DNA from 2 places in the Streptomyces sp. NPDC006368 genome. Region 2 is predicted to be linked to the other one. Evidence: riboswitches for the same ligand, from Rfam matches in the RefSeq annotation. Region 2 holds a riboswitch; the other holds the start of a gene.
The links. A riboswitch is a leader RNA that binds a small molecule or an ion and turns the genes downstream of it on or off. The one in region 2 is predicted to bind glycine.

Region 1 (7,613 bases), on a different contig from region 2:
CCGACCGAGTAGTACGTCTTCTCCAGCAGGGCCGCGCCCGCGGCGTCGTACGCCCACAGGGTCATGCCGTTGGCGTGGTACGGCAGCGCCTTGCGGCGGTGCAGGACCAGGTCCTCGTCGAAGTCGAAGCCGATCTCGTGCGCGCCCAGCAGGTTGATGCGCCGGTCCGCCTTGATCCGCTCGACCTGCTCGTCGGCGGTCTCGACGTCGACCGTGCGGGGCGAGTTGCCCTCCAGGCCGAGGAGGACGGCCTTGGGGGTGCCGTGGCCGTGGCCGGTGGCGCCCAGCGAGCCGTAGAGCTCGGCCCGTATCGAGGCGGTGTGGGCCAGCAGACCCTCGTTCTTCAGCCGGCGGGCGAACATCCCGGCCGCCCGCATCGGGCCGACCGTGTGGGAGCTGGACGGGCCGATGCCGATCGAGAACAGGTCGAAGACCGAGATGGCCACGGGGGACTCCTTGAGGGGAAGACGTCGCTGTCTGCCGGGGTGGTGCAGGGGCAACGCGGGGTGGGGCAAAGGCGGGGCAAGGGGCGGGGCACCGCACTCACTGTCCAGTGTGCGCGGTGCCCCGCATTTCAGTCTGTTACCTACGTAACCCGGTAAGGGCTACAGACCAGGGTAAAGCGGGTGCTTCGCGGCGAGAGTCGCGACCCGGGCCTTGAGGGCGTCGGCGTCGTACGACGGCTTCAGCGCCTCGGCGATGATGTCGGCGACCTCGGTGAAGTCCTCGGCCTGGAAGCCGCGGGTGGCCAGGGCCGGGGTGCCGATCCGCAGGCCCGAGGTGACCATCGGGGGCCGGGGGTCGTTCGGGATGGCGTTGCGGTTGACCGTGATGCCGACCTCGTGGAGGCGGTCCTCGGCCTGCTGGCCGTCCAGCTCGCTGTTGCGCAGGTCGACCAGGACCAGGTGCACGTCGGTGCCGCCGGACAGGACCGAGACGCCGTGCTCGGTGACGTCCGCCCGGACGAGACGCTCGGCCAGGATGCGGGCGCCGTCCAGGGTGCGCTGCTGGCGCTCCTTGAACTCCTCGGTCGCGGCGACCTTGAAGGCCACGGCCTTGGCGGCGATCACGTGCTCCAGCGGGCCGCCCTGCTGGCCCGGGAAGACCGCGGAGTTGATCTTCTTGGCGAGCTCGGCCGTCGACAGGATCACACCGCCGCGCGGGCCGCCCAGGGTCTTGTGCGTCGTGGTGGTGACCACATGGGCGTGCGGCACGGGGGAGGGGTGCAGCCCGGCCGCGACCAGGCCCGCGAAGTGCGCCATGTCGACCATGAGGTACGCGCCGACCTCGTCCGCGATACGGCGGAAGGCGGCGAAGTCGAGCTGACGCGGGTAGGCGGACCAGCCGGCCACGATCAGCTTCGGCTTGGTCTCCTTGGCGAGCCGCTCGACCTCGGCCATGTCGACCTGGCCGGTGGCGTCGTCGACGTGGTACGCGACCACGTTGTACAGCTTGCCGGAGAAGTTGATCTTCATGCCGTGGGTCAGGTGACCACCGTGGGCCAGGTCCAGACCCATGATCGTGTCACCCGGCTTGATCAGCGCGAACATCGCGGCGGCGTTGGCCTGCGCGCCGGAGTGCGGCTGCACGTTGGCGTGCTCGGCGCCGAAGAGGGCCTTGATGCGGTCGATGGCGATCTGCTCGACCACGTCGACGTGCTCGCAGCCGCCGTAGTACCGGCGGCCGGGGTAGCCCTCGGCGTACTTGTTGGTGAGGACCGAGCCCTGGGCCTCCATGACCGCGACCGGAGCGAAGTTCTCCGACGCGATCATCTCGAGGGTGGACTGCTGGCGGTGGAGCTCGGCGTCGACGGCGGCGGCGACATCCGGGTCCAGCTCATGGAGAGGGGTGTTCAGAAGCGACATCGGGAAGATCCTTAGCCTGGGGGCCTGCGGCCTAGGAGCCGGAGAACTCGGTGTACTCGTCGGCGGAGAGCAGGTCCTCCGGCTCCTCGCTCACGCGTACCTTGAAGAGCCAGCCGCCCTCGAAGGGAGCGGTGTTCACCAGCGACGGGTCGTCCACCACGTCCTGGTTCGCCTCGACGACCTCACCGGTCACCGGGGAGTACAGGTCGCTGACGGACTTGGTCGACTCCAGCTCACCACAGGTCTCGCCCGCGGTCACCGTGTCGCCGACCGCCGGGAGCTGGACGTACACGACGTCGCCGAGGGCGTTCGCCGCGTGCTCCGTGATGCCGACCGTCGAGACGCCGTCCTCGACGGCCGACAGCCACTCGTGCTCCTTGCTGTAGCGCAGCTCTTTGGGGTTGCTCATGACTGGGATTCTCCTGTACGCGGGGGAGTGGTGGTGAACGGGGGAGTGGTGCGGGTGGTCACTTGCGGCGCTTGTAGAAGGGCAGCGCCACGACCTCGTACGGCTCATGGGTACCGCGGATGTCGACCCCGACGCCCTCGGTGCCCGGCGCGGCGTGCGCCGCGTCGACGTACGCCATGGCGATCGGCTTGCCGAGTGTCGGGGACGGCGCGCCGGAGGTGACCTCGCCGATCACCTGTCCGCCCGCCACCACGGCCATCCCGGCGCGCGGCACACGGCGGCCCTGGGCGATCAGGCCGACCAGCGTGCGCGGGGGGTTCGTGGCGGCGCGCTCGGCGGCGGCCTCCAGGGCCGCACGGCCCACGAAGTCGCCTTCCTTCTCGAACTTCACCACCCGGCCCAGGCCCGCGTCGAAGGGGGTGAGGGACGTCGTCAGCTCGTGCCCGTACAGCGGCATGCCCGCCTCCAGGCGCAGCGTGTCGCGGCAGGACAGCCCGCAGGGGATCAGGCCCGCCGGCGCGCCGGCCTCGGTCAGCGCCTGCCACAGCTTCTCGGCGTGCTGCGGCTCCACGAACAGCTCGAAGCCGTCCTCGCCCGTGTAGCCGGTGCGGGCGATCAGCGCGGGCACGCCGGCGACGGTGCCGGGCAGCCCGGCGTAGTACTTCAGCCCGTCCAGGTCGGCGTCGGTGAGCGACTTCAGGATGCCGGGCGACTCGGGGCCCTGGATCGCGATCAGCGCGTACGCGTCGCGGTCGTCGCGCACCACCGCGTCGAACCCGGCGGCGCGGGCGGTCAGCGCGTCGAGGACCACCTGGGCGTTGGAGGCGTTGGCGACGACCATGTAGTGGGAAGACCCGGCCTCCCGCTCCTGGAGCCGGTACACGATCAGGTCGTCGAGGATGCCGCCGTCCTCCTGGCAGATCATCGTGTAGCGGGCGCGGCCGACACCGACGCTGCCGATGTTGCCCACGAGCGCGAAGTCCAGGAGGTCCGCGGCCTGCGGTCCGGTGACGGTGATCTCACCCATGTGGGAGAGGTCGAACAGTCCGGCCTTCGTCCGCACGGCGTTGTGCTCGTCGCGCTCGCTGCCGTACCGCAGCGGCATGTCCCAGCCCGCGAAGTCGGTCATGGTGGCGCCCAGCGCGCGATGCACGGCATCGAGGGCGGTGAGGCGGGGGGCAGTGCTCATGGATAGGGCTCCCAGGGCATGGCTCGAAGACGGTCCTCCCCATCTGTCATCGGAACCTGAGAGGTTCACCGTGACCGTGACGTACGCGGGGTACGGGGGGCCTTCGGCTTGCACCTTGGGTGGAGCCGCCACGGCGGCCCGCTTTTCAGATCTGCCTCATCCACGCGGTACGGGGCCTGAGAGATTCAAGGGAGGAACTTGCTCCTTCGGCGCCCGGGCGGGACCCGGGACTCTCCCGCGCGGATTCAAACGGCCGGTATGCGGTTGTGTGCGCACGTGGGTGCGCCGGCGCGCACATCATTGCACGAGGGGTCCGCTCGGCAAATCGCTTGTGCCTTATTACCCGTTCTTTACACTTCTTGGGCAAGGGTCGGAGAGGCCGAACCCCGCGTCCGGCCCGGTCGGCCGGGCCGGATCAGGGAGCGGCCCGCCGCGAGCGGCCGAGGTCGCCGCGGTGCGGACGGACGCACGGCGGAGAAACGAGCCACCGCGGAGCTTTGGCGACTGACGACAACGCCGCCCGGGGATGTCCCCGGGTGGAGCCCTGGGCACCGCGCCAGGGCACGCGAGCACGGCAGGATCAGCCGGACAGGGCCCTAGCAGGGGGAGTGAGCGATGACGTTGCAGCGGTGGGGGTCCCCCCGGCGTGGTCCGGGCGGCGGTGCCTGCGCGACGAGCGGCGCCGTGACGGGAGCGGCCGCCGGCGCGGTCACCGGAGCCGGGCCCGCCGGCCGGGGCGGCGCGGTGCCCGCCGCGGTGTCCGCGCGGGGCCGGTCGGCCGCGCCCGCCGTCCCGCGCGACCTGCGGGACCGGGACGGGCGCTGCCCGCGCGTGCTCGGCTTCGCCGCCGGCGACCTGGTGGTCGTCTCCGGCCTGCCCGGCAGCGGCAAGTCCACGCTGATCGCCCGTACGGCCCACGGGCGCGGCATCGACTCGCAGGACGCCCGGGAGCGGTGGGAGCGGCGGATGCCGCGCTTCCTGCCGTACGCCGTCTACCGCCCGCTCGCCCGGATCGCCCACTACGCCGGCCTGTGGCACGCCCTGCGCTCCGGCGCGAGCGTGGTCGTCCACGACTGCGGTACGCAGGTGTGGGTGCGGCGCTGGCTGGCGCGCGAGGCCCGGCGGCGCGGCAAGGCCCTGCACCTCGTCCTGCTGGACGTCACGCCCGAGGTGGCCCGCGCGGGGCAGCGGGACCGGGGGCGCGGCGTGTCCGGGTACGCCTTCGCGCGGCACCGCAGGGCGGTGGGGCGGCTGGTGCGGGACGCGGAGAGGGGCGTCCTGCCGGGCGGCTGCGCGTCGGCCGTGCTGCTGGACCGCCCGGCGGCCGCGGCGCTGACCCGGATCACCTTCGGCTGAGCGGAACGTTAGGGTGCTGGCGTCGAGAGCACCGCACGGGGGAAGGACGAGGGATCACCAGTGGACACCGCATGGCCGGGCAATGAGCTCGAAGAGGTCCTCGCCGCCTCGCTCGGCAACCCCGCGGCCGGGGGCCGCATCGTCGAGGTGCTCGGCCGCAGCCAGGTCTGGGTTCCCCTGCCCAAGGGCGGCGGGCCCGACAGCCCGGACCTCGACCTGCCGACCTTGGAACTGGACGGCCAGGCGTACGTCCCCGTCTTCAGCTCCCAGGAGCAGTTCCTGCGGTGCGTGGGCGCCCACATGGCGTACACCGTCGCGCCCGCCGTCGAGTTCGCCCGCGGTCTGCCCCCGCAGCTCGGCATCGCCGTGAACCCCGGTGGCGCCGTCGGAGCGCCCCTGCCGCCGGCCGCCGTCGCCGAGCTGTGCCGGGCCGGCCGCACGCCGCTGGACGGACCGGCGAGCGGCGCCCGGGTGCGGCTGTTCGAGCCGGACTGGCAGGAGGACCCGGTGGACTTCCTGTCCGCCGCCGCCGCCGAGTTCGAGGCGACCGGCGTCGTGGTCAGCGCCCGCCGCGCCCTCGCGAGCATCGAGGGCGACGCCCCGACGCTCTTCGTCGGCGTCCAGCTCTCCTCATGGGAGGGCGCCGACCGTAACGTACCGATGGACGCGCTCGGCCGGGCGCTGGGCCGCGTCCAGGTCCCGTGGCCGGTCAATCTGGTCCTGCTCGACGTCGCGCAGGACCCGGTCGGCGACTGGATGCTGGAGAAGGTGCGGCCGTTCTACCAGCGCGAGCGGCCTTGAGCCCGCATAAGCTGGTGCGGTGGATCGAAGAGGGGCGGGACCCAGGGTGAGCGCGCAAGGCACCGCGGCGGCCGGCCAGGCCGCCGGGCACGCGGCCGGGCAGGTCGAGCAGCTGCTGAGCCAGGTGACGCCCGGGCGCTACGACGCGTACGAGGCGCTGCTGGCGGCCCTCGCCGACGGCCCGGTCTGGATGCTGCTCTGGCACGGCCGGGCCGGCTCGCCCGACGCCCAGTACGGCAACATGGAGGTCGACGGCCTGGGGTACGCCCCCTGCGTCACCTCCGCCCAGGAACTCGCCGTCTCCGGCTGGAACCGCGCCCACGAGCTCATCACCGGCCGTGACATCGCCCGCGCCCTCTACCCCGACCGCTGGGGCATCTGGCTCAACCCGCACGCCCCGGGCGGCGGCGTCGGCATCCCCTGGCCCGACCTGCGCCGCATCGCCACCGGACTCGACCGGATGCCCGCCGGGCCGCTCAAGCTGTCCGAACCGGCCCTCCAGGTCCCGCAGTTCTACGCCCTGCTCACGCAGAACGCGCACCGCACCCCCGCGGTCCGCTCGCTGCGCCGCGCCTGGGTGCAGCCGTCGCTCGGCTCGCCGTACCTCGCCATCGGTCTCGACCTGTACGACACGAGCCAGGCGTCCGTGGACGCGGTGCAGGCGATGATGCGTCAGTCGATCGCGGCGGTCCCGGACGGCCTGCCGGTGTCGACGGTCGCGATGTCCGACGAGTACGACCCGGTCGCGATGTGGCTGCGGGCCAACGCCCGTCCCTTCTACGACCGCGAGGCGCACGCCACCGCGCCGATGGTCCCGGGCCCGCCCGGTACGGGGTACGGCTACCCGCCCCGCGGCTGACGCGCCCGCGTGTCCGATTAGGTTCCATACCTGCGGAGTTGGTCCGCTGACACGATCACCGCGTCCGCATAACGGAAGCCACCGGACCGCATCACGGTTGCGCAAACATTCCCGGTGAGGTCTGGCGGGTGATCGTGAACCCATTGAAGACTCCCCCCAATCAGGGGGCGTCGTACATGCGTGCAACGCATTTCCGCACCCTCTGAACGGACCGCACCGCAGACCCGGGCGGCCTGTCGAGCACTGTCGGCGACCGTCGGCACGGGCAAGCACGAGGGACGATGACCGCACCCATGGAGACCACCGGACCGCAGGCCGGAGCACCGCCTGAGGCCGTACTTGAAGGCGTCAAGTCCAAGCAGATCGAAGGCCGTTCACTCGGACGGATCGCCTGGAACCGCTTCAAGCGGGACAGGATGGCCGTCACGGGCGGCGTGGTGGTCATTCTGCTCGTCCTCGTCGCGGTGCTCTCCCGGCCGCTCCAGGCGATGCTGGGCCTCGACCCGAACGCCTTCCAGCAGGACCTCGTCGACCCCAACACCTCCCTGCCCAAGGGTGGTTTCGGCGGAATGAGCTGGGATCACCCGCTCGGCGTCGACCCGAAGTTCGGCCGCGACATCCTCGCCCGCATCCTCGAGGGGTCCTGGGTGTCGCTGGTCGTCGCCTTCGGCGCGACGGTCCTGTCCAACGTCATCGGCGTGGTCCTCGGTCTGGTCGCCGGCTACTACGGCGGTCGTGTGGACACCGTCATCAGCCGGCTGATGGACACCTTCCTCGCCTTCCCGCTGCTGCTGTTCGCCATCGCCATCTCGGCGACCCTCCAGGGTGGCGCCTTCGGACTCGAAGGCCTGCCGCTGCACATCAGCGTGCTGATCTTCGTCATCGGCTTCTTCAACTGGCCGTACATGGCACGTATCGTGCGCGGGCAGACCCTCGCCCTGCGCGAGCGGGAGTTCATCGACGCCTCGCGGGGGATGGGCGCCAGGGGGCCCTACATCCTCTTCCGCGAGCTGCTGCCGAACCTCGTCGGGCCGATCACCGTCTACGCCACGCTGCTCATTCCGACCAACATCATCTTCGAGGCGTCGCTCAGCTTCCTCGGCGTCGGGATCCAGCCACCGCAGGCCTCGTGGG
Region 2 (7,613 bases):
GGGCAGGTCGGAGCTCCTGGCGGCCGCCGGGGTCGGCGAGGACGAGCTGGCCGAGTGGGAGTCCTACGGGCTGATCACACCGGTCGCGGACGGCGCGTACGACGCCGAGGCGGTGACCGTCGCGAAGCTGGTCGCGGATCTGGGCAGATTCGGTCTGGAACCCCGGCACCTGAGGACCGTGAAAGCCGCCGCCGAACGCGAGGCCGGGCTCGTCGAGCAGGTGGTCGCGCCGCTGCGCCGGCACCGGAATCCGCAGACCAGAGCCCATGCGGAGGCCACGATGAAGGAGCTGGCGGCCCTGTCCGTGCGGCTGCACGCGGCGCTGGTGCAGACGGCCCTCGGTGTCCGGTTGCACTGAACTCGGAGGGGTCCGGGAGGGCCCCGACTACCCAAACCGGTCCGGCACGTCCTAGGGTTGCAATGTGAACGAGCTCGATGTTGTCGGTGTCCGGGTGGAAATGCCGTCCAACCAGCCGATCGTGCTCCTGCGTGAAGTGGGAGGCGACCGCTACCTCCCCATCTGGATCGGTCCGGGAGAGGCGACGGCGATCGCCTTCGCCCAGCAGGGCATGGCCCCTGCCAGGCCGCTCACCCACGACCTCTTCAAGGACGTGCTGGAGGCCGTGGGGCAGGAGCTGACCGAGGTCCGGATCACGGACCTGCGGGAAGGGGTCTTCTACGCGGAGCTGGTCTTCGCCAGCGGAGTCGAGGTGAGCGCGCGGCCGTCCGACGCCATAGCGCTCGCCCTGCGGACCGGGACGCCGATCTTCGGCAGTGACGGGGTGCTGGACGACGCCGGCATCGCCATCCCGGACGAGCAGGAGGACGAGGTGGAGAAGTTCCGCGAGTTCCTCGACCAGATCTCGCCCGAGGACTTCGGCACCAACAGCCAGTGAGCAGGCGCCCGTCGACCGGCTGAGCGGCGGTCGACGGGCCTTGCGCTGACGTCCGCGCGAGGGTTCATCGGCGCATTCGATAAGCCGTTCCCGAATCCGGGTCACGGCAAACCACTCTCAGGGTGATTATCACTCGGCGTGCCGAGTGTGGCGATCGTTGACGCACCCCGGGCGACTGCCTACCGTCGAGATGGCAGGTCAAGGACGGAGGGTCGGCGTGATGAACAGCGGCGACGGTGCGACTGGGGGTACCCCCGGACGAAGTCTGGGGCAGAGCGGGCCGTATCCGCTTCACGAGAGTGCGACCGTTCAGGGAGAGGTGGCCGACCCGACGACCGACACCGTCGGCTACCGGGGTCCGACCGCGTGCGCGGCGGCCGGCATCACCTATCGACAGCTCGACTACTGGGCCCGTACGGGGCTGGTCGAGCCGAGCGTCCGCCCGGCGTACGGGTCGGGGACGCAGCGCCTCTACAGCTTCCGGGACGTGGTCGTCCTCAAGATCGTGAAGCGGTTCCTGGACACCGGGGTCGCGCTGCAGAACATCCGCACCGCCGTCCAGCACCTGCGGGCCCGCGGCTTTCAGGATCTGGAGCGCATGACGCTGATGAGCGACGGCGCCACCGTCTACGAATGCTCGTCGCCCGATGAGGTCGTCGACCTCCTGCAGGGCGGTCAGGGCGTCTTCGGAATCGCCGTGGGCGTGGTGTGGCGCGATGTCGAGGCGGCGCTGTCGCAGCTGCACGGGGAGCGCGTCGACACCGGCGAGACGCTGATCGGGCACAACCCCTCGGACGAGCTGGCACGGCGCAGGCGCGACAGGGCCGTCTGACGGGTGCCACGGAGACATCCCCGCGAGACATCCCCGTCGTCGCACGGGTGTGCGGGCGATTGTCAGTGGCGTAGGGCAGCATCGGTGTTGTGAGAGCCGCGCCGACGATTCTGCATCTGGACATGGATGCCTTCTTCGCCGCCGCCGAGCAGGCGGCGAAGCCGAGCCTGCGCGGAAAGCCCGTGGTGGTCGGCGGTCTGGGGCCGCGCGGGGTCGTCGCCACCGCCTCGTACGAGGCCAGGCGCTTCGGGGTCCACTCGGCGATGCCGATGGCGCAGGCGCGGCGTCTCGCGCCGAACGCCGCGTATCTGGTGCCGCGCTTCTCCCTCTACCGGGCCGTCAGCGAGCAGGTCATGGAGCTGCTGGGGCGGCTGTCGCCCCTGGTGGAGCCGCTCAGCCTCGACGAGGCCTTCGTGGACCTGGAGGCCGGGGGCACGGCCCATGACGCGGCCACCGCTCGGGAGACCGGTGAGCGGCTGCGCGGGGACATCCTGGCGGTCACCGGGCTGACCGGTTCGGTGGGGCTGGCGGGCTCCAAGATGCTGGCGAAGATCGCGTCCGAGCAGGCCAAGCCCGACGGGCTCGTACTCATCGAGCCCGGCACCGAGCGGGAGCTGCTCGGACCGATGTCGGTGCGGACGCTGCCGGGCGTCGGCCCGGCCACCGGCGAGCACCTGCGGCGGGCCGGGATGACGACGGTGGCGGACCTCGCGGAGGCGGGCGAGGACGAGCTCGTACGGCTGCTGGGCAAGGCGCACGGGATATCGCTGTACAGAATGGCGCTGGGGCACGACGACCGTCCCGTGGTGGCGGAGCGGGACGCCAAGTCCGTCTCGGTGGAGGACACCTTCGACGTGGACCTGCACGACCGTGTACGCGTGCGCCTGGAGGTGGAGCGCCTGGCGGACCGGTGCGTGCGGAGGCTGCGGAGCGCCGGGCGGTCGGGCCGCACGGTGGTGCTGAAGGTGCGGCGCTTCGACTTCTCGACGCTGACCCGGTCCGAGACCCTGCGCGGGCCGACGGACGACCCGGTGGTGGTCCGGGAGGCCGCGGCCCGGCTGCTGGAGGCGGTCGACACCACGGGCGGCGTACGGCTGCTGGGCGTCGGTGTGACGGGGCTGGCGGACTACACGCAGGAGGACCTGTTCGCCCAGGCCGCGGCCTCCGGACGGGACGCGGCGGGCCGGGACCGGGCGGAGGGCGCCCTGTCGGCGGGGCCGGAGCCGTCGGGGTCGGGGGAGTCGGGCGCCGTACCCGCTCCGGAGGGCGTCGGCGGGCCGCGGGCGCCGGCGGGTGGACGGGGGGAGGAGGGTGCTGTCCCGGGAGGGCGCGGGGCCGGGGGGACGGGACCGGCGGTGGGCGGCGCGGCCTCGGTCGACGCGTCGTCCGGGCCGGTCGGCCCGGACGGCACCGGGCGGGTGGGCGTTTCCGGGGAGGACGCCGGGGAGCCGCGGCGCTGGCTCGCCGGGCAGGACGTGCGTCACCGGGAGTACGGGCCGGGGTGGGTGCAGGGCAGCGGGGTGGGGCGGGTGACCGTGCGGTTCGAGGAGCCGGGTTCGACGGCGCCGGGGCGGGTGCGGACCTTCCGTACGGAGGACCCGGATCTGGAGCCGTCGGATCCGCTGCCGCTGGTGCCGGGCGCCGGACCGGTGCCGGCGGTGGCCGGCGGTCAGTCGTCCTGACCGGCGATCCTGCCGAAGTCGCGGTCGGCGGCCGGAGGGGCGGGGAGGTCCAGGTCGTAGTGGTGGTAGAGCTGCAGCTCCTGCTCGGGGGAGAGATGGCGGCCGACGCCGAAGTCCGGCGCGCCCTTGATCAGGGAGCGTTCGTACGGCACGTGCAGGCCCTCGTCGTCGAGCGTGCTCGGGTCCAGGGGGACGAAGGCGTCCCGGCCGAACAGACCGGTGCGTACGGCGGCCCACTCGGGTACGCCCGTGGCATCGTCCAGGTACACCTCGTCGACGGTGCCGATTTTGTGGCCGTTGCGGTCGAAGGCTTTACGGCCGATCAGGCTCCGCGGATCGATATCGCTCTGCACGATCCCTCCAACTGGTCGCAACTGCGCTACACCACTACGAAAGTGCACATCGGTGACGTCGGCCACTCGAGGGATCGGGCCACGACCTCGCTGGTAGGCTGGCAGACGGCTGTTGACCCCGCGCGGGAGAGTCCTCCGGAGAAACCTTCCGGAGGCGCCGAAGGAGCAAATCCTCCCCGGAATCTCTCAGGCACCCGGTACCGCGCGGATGAGGTCACTCTGGAAAGCAGGGCGGGCGTCGGACGGCATCCGCTCTCACCGACGGTGAAAGCCGGGCTGCCCCGCGGGCGGTCCGGTGAAGCTCTCAGGTTGAGATGACAGAGGGGGAGGCCGTCCGGGCACCCGCGCCATGGTGCCCCTCGCAGGTCGTGACGACCAGGAGGCCTCCGTAGATGACCGCCAACCGTACTCCGCTCACCGAGCTTGAGCAGGGCATCCCCTTCGAGCAGCGGCACATCGGGCCTGACGCCGAGGCCCGTGCCAAGATGCTCGCGCAGGTCGGTTACGGCTCGCTCGACGAGCTGACCGCCGCCGCCGTGCCGGATGTGATCAAGAGTGCCGAGGCGCTCGCACTGCCCGACGCGCGTACCGAGGCGGAGGTCCTCGCGGAGCTGCGCTCGCTCGCCGACCGCAACCAGGTGCTCGCCCCGATGATCGGCCTCGGCTACTACGGCACCTTCACGCCGCCGGTCATCCTGCGCAACGTCATGGAGAACCCGGCCTGGTACACGGCGTACACGCCCTACCAGCCGGAGATCTCGCAGGGCCGCCTGGAGGCGCTGCTCAACTTCCAGACCATGGTCGCCGACCTGACCGGGCTGCCGACCTCGGGCGCCTCGCTGCTCGACGAGGGCACCGCCGCGGCCGAGGCGATGTCGCTGGCCCGCCGCGTCGGCAAGGTCAAGGACGGCGTGTTCCTGGTCGACGCCGACGCCCTGCCCCAGACCATCGCCGTCATCGAGACGCGCGCCGAGCCGACCGGCGTCGAGGTCGTCGTCGCCGACCTGAGCGACGGCATCCCGGCCGAGGTCGCCGAGCGCGGCGTCTTCGGCGTGCTGCTCCAGTACCCGGGCGCCTCCGGTGCGGTGCGGGACATCAAGCCGGTCATCGACCGTGCCCACGAGCTCGGCGCGATCGTCACCGTCGCGGCCGACCTGCTCGCCCTGACCCTCCTCACCTCGCCCGGCGAGCTCGGCGCCGACATCGCCGTGGGCACCACCCAGAGGTTCGGCGTGCCCATGGGCTTCGGCGGCCCGCACGCCGGTTACATGGCCGTGCGCGACACGTTCGCCCGCAGCCTGCCGGGCCGGCTCGTCGGCGTCTCCGTCGACGCGGACGGCAACAAGGCCTACCGCCTGGCGCTGCAGACCCGTGAGCAGCACATCCGCCGCGAGAAGGCCACCAGCAACATCTGCACCGCGCAGGTGCTGCTGGCCGTCATGGCCGGCATGTACGCCGTCTACCACGGCCCCGACGGGCTGAGGCAGATCGCCCGGCGCGTCCACCGGTACGCGGTGATCCTCGCCGAGGGTCTGCGCGCCGGCGGCGTCGAGGTCGTCCACGGCTCCTTCTTCGACACCGTGACCGTCCGGGTGCCGGGCAAGGCGGCCGAGGCCGTCGCCGCCGCCCGCGAGAACGGGGTCAACCTGCGCCTCGTCGACGCCGACCACGTGTCCGTGGCCTGCGACGAGACCACCGGCCGCGCCCAGCTCGCCGCCGTGTGGGACGCCTTCGGCGTGCGCGGCGACATCGAGGCGCTGGACGCCGAGGCGGCGGACGGGCTGCCCGAGGCGCTGCTGCGCACCGACGGCTACCTCACCCACCCGGTCTTCCACTCCCACCGCTCCGAGACCGCGATGCTGCGCTACCTGCGCAAGCTGGCCGACCGCGACTACGCGCTGGACCGCGGCATGATCCCGCTCGGCTCCTGCACCATGAAGCTGAACGCGACCACGGAGATGGAACCGGTCACCTGGCCGGAGTTCGGGCAGATGCATCCCTTCGCGCCGGCGGACCAGGCGCAGGGCTATCTGACGCTGATCCGTGAGCTGGAGGAGCGTCTCGCCGAGGTCACCGGCTACGACAAGGTGTCGATCCAGCCCAACGCCGGCTCGCAGGGTGAGCTGGCCGGTCTGCTCGCCGTCCGCGCGTACCACCGAGCCAACGGCGACACGCGGCGCACGGTCTGCCTCATCCCGTCGTCCGCGCACGGCACCAACGCCGCGAGCGCCGTGATGGCCGGCATGAAGGTCGTGGTCGTCAAGACCGCCGACGACGGTGAGATCGACGTCGAGGACCTGCGCGCCAAGATCGAGCAGTACCGCGACGAACTGTCCGTGCTGATGATCACCTACCCGTCCACCCACGGCGTGTTCGAGGAGCACGTCGCCGACATCTGCGCCCAGGTACACGAGGCGGGCGGCCAGGTGTACGTCGACGGGGCCAACCTCAACGCGCTGGTGGGGCTCGCCAAGCCGGGTGAGTTCGGCGGTGACGTGTCGCACCTGAACCTGCACAAGACGTTCTGCATCCCGCACGGCGGCGGCGGCCCCGGCGTGGGTCCGGTGGGTGTGCGCGCCCACCTCGCCCCGTACCTGCCGAACCACCCGCTCCAGCCGAGCGCCGGACCGGACACGGGCGTCGGCCCGATCTCGGCCGCCCCGTGGGGCTCGGCCGGCATCCTGCCGATCTCGTGGGCCTACGTCCGGCTCATGGGCGGCGAGGGCCTCAAGCGCGCGACGCAGGTCGCCGTGCTGGCCGCCAACTACATCGCCAAGCGACTGGAGCCGCACTACCCCGTGCTCTACACCGGCCCGGCCGGGCTCGTCGCCCACGAGTGCATCGTGGACCTGCGGCCGATCTCCAAGGCGACCGGCGTCAGCGTCGACGACATCGCCAAGCGGCTGATCGACTACGGCTTCCACGCGCCGACCATGTCGTTCCCGGTGGCCGGCACGCTGATGATCGAGCCGACCGAGAGCGAGGACCTCGCCGAGCTCGACCGGTTCTGCGACACGATGATCGCGATCCGCGCCGAGGTCGAGAAGGTCGCGTCGGGCCAGTGGCCCGCCGAGGACAACCCGCTGCGCAACGCCCCGCACACGGCTGCCGCGCTGGGCGGCGAGTGGGCGCACGCGTACAGCCGCGAGGAGGCGGTCTTCCCGGCCGGCGTCTCGGCGGCGGACAAGTACTGGCCGCCGGTGCGCCGGATCGACGGCGCGTTCGGTGACCGCAACCTGGTGTGTTCGTGCCCGCCGCTGGACGAGTACGACAACTGACCGGACGGGAAGGGCCGGTACGGAGTGATTCCGTACCGGCCCTTTCGTCATGCGTGGTGCGGTGGCGACGCGGGTGTCTCAGGCGGCCGTCATGACGTGCGAGGCGCCCAGCGGCCGGTGCGGCGCGATGACCTGGCCGTCCGGCAGCAGTTCACCGGTGTCCTCGAAGAGGAGGACGCCGTTGCACAGCAGGCTCCAGCCCTGCTCCGGGTGGTGTGCCACCAGACGCGCCGCCTCCCGGTCGGCGGAGTCGGCGGTCGGGCAGGCTGGCTGGTGCTGGCACATGGGTGGATTCTTTCGCTGCGATGTGGTGTGTGTCCTGCGGCTCGATGCGGTGTTCATGGCCGCCCCCCGTTGAGTCGGTCGATCCGGTCCCAGTGTTGCCCCACGGGCGTCAATCCGCAGGGATTTCACTGCAGCGCTTCCTACTGCGTAATGACGTATCACCCGTGCGGATGGTTCAGCTCTAACCCTCTGTCTCTTTGGGTGGTTCGGGATGGCCTCAGCGGGCTAGTCCGTACGGGTCACCCGGGGGCGTCACGCGGTTGACTCCAGCAGCGGGGGAGGCGCGA

Region 1: another riboswitch for glycine. It lies ahead of gcvT (glycine cleavage system aminomethyltransferase GcvT); the one in region 2 lies ahead of gcvP (aminomethyl-transferring glycine dehydrogenase).

The regions. Positions count from the first base shown of each region.
Region 1 covers NZ_JBEXQK010000010.1:156,041-163,653, forward strand. The annotation lists gene ABZZ38_RS11335 (L-serine ammonia-lyase) at 1-446, opposite strand, end outside; gene glyA (serine hydroxymethyltransferase) at 606-1,865, opposite strand; gene gcvH (glycine cleavage system protein GcvH) at 1,897-2,274, opposite strand; gene gcvT (glycine cleavage system aminomethyltransferase GcvT) at 2,333-3,463, opposite strand; glycine riboswitch at 3,619-3,711, opposite strand; gene ABZZ38_RS11355 (AAA family ATPase) at 4,079-4,819, shown strand; gene ABZZ38_RS11360 (enhanced serine sensitivity protein SseB) at 4,880-5,620, shown strand; gene ABZZ38_RS11365 (enhanced serine sensitivity protein SseB C-terminal domain-containing protein) at 5,667-6,479, shown strand; gene ABZZ38_RS11370 (ABC transporter permease) at 6,761-7,613, shown strand, end outside.
Region 2 covers NZ_JBEXQK010000026.1:71,224-78,836, reverse strand. The annotation lists gene ABZZ38_RS19930 (MerR family transcriptional regulator) at 1-358, shown strand, start outside; gene ABZZ38_RS19925 (bifunctional nuclease family protein) at 423-896, shown strand; gene ABZZ38_RS19920 (MerR family transcriptional regulator) at 1,117-1,728, shown strand; gene ABZZ38_RS19915 (DNA polymerase IV) at 1,818-3,410, shown strand; gene ABZZ38_RS19910 (PRC-barrel domain-containing protein) at 3,398-3,763, opposite strand; glycine riboswitch at 3,877-3,976, shown strand; gene gcvP (aminomethyl-transferring glycine dehydrogenase) at 4,156-7,041, shown strand; gene ABZZ38_RS19900 (DUF5999 family protein) at 7,120-7,326, opposite strand; gene ABZZ38_RS19895 (hypothetical protein) at 7,579-7,613, opposite strand, start outside.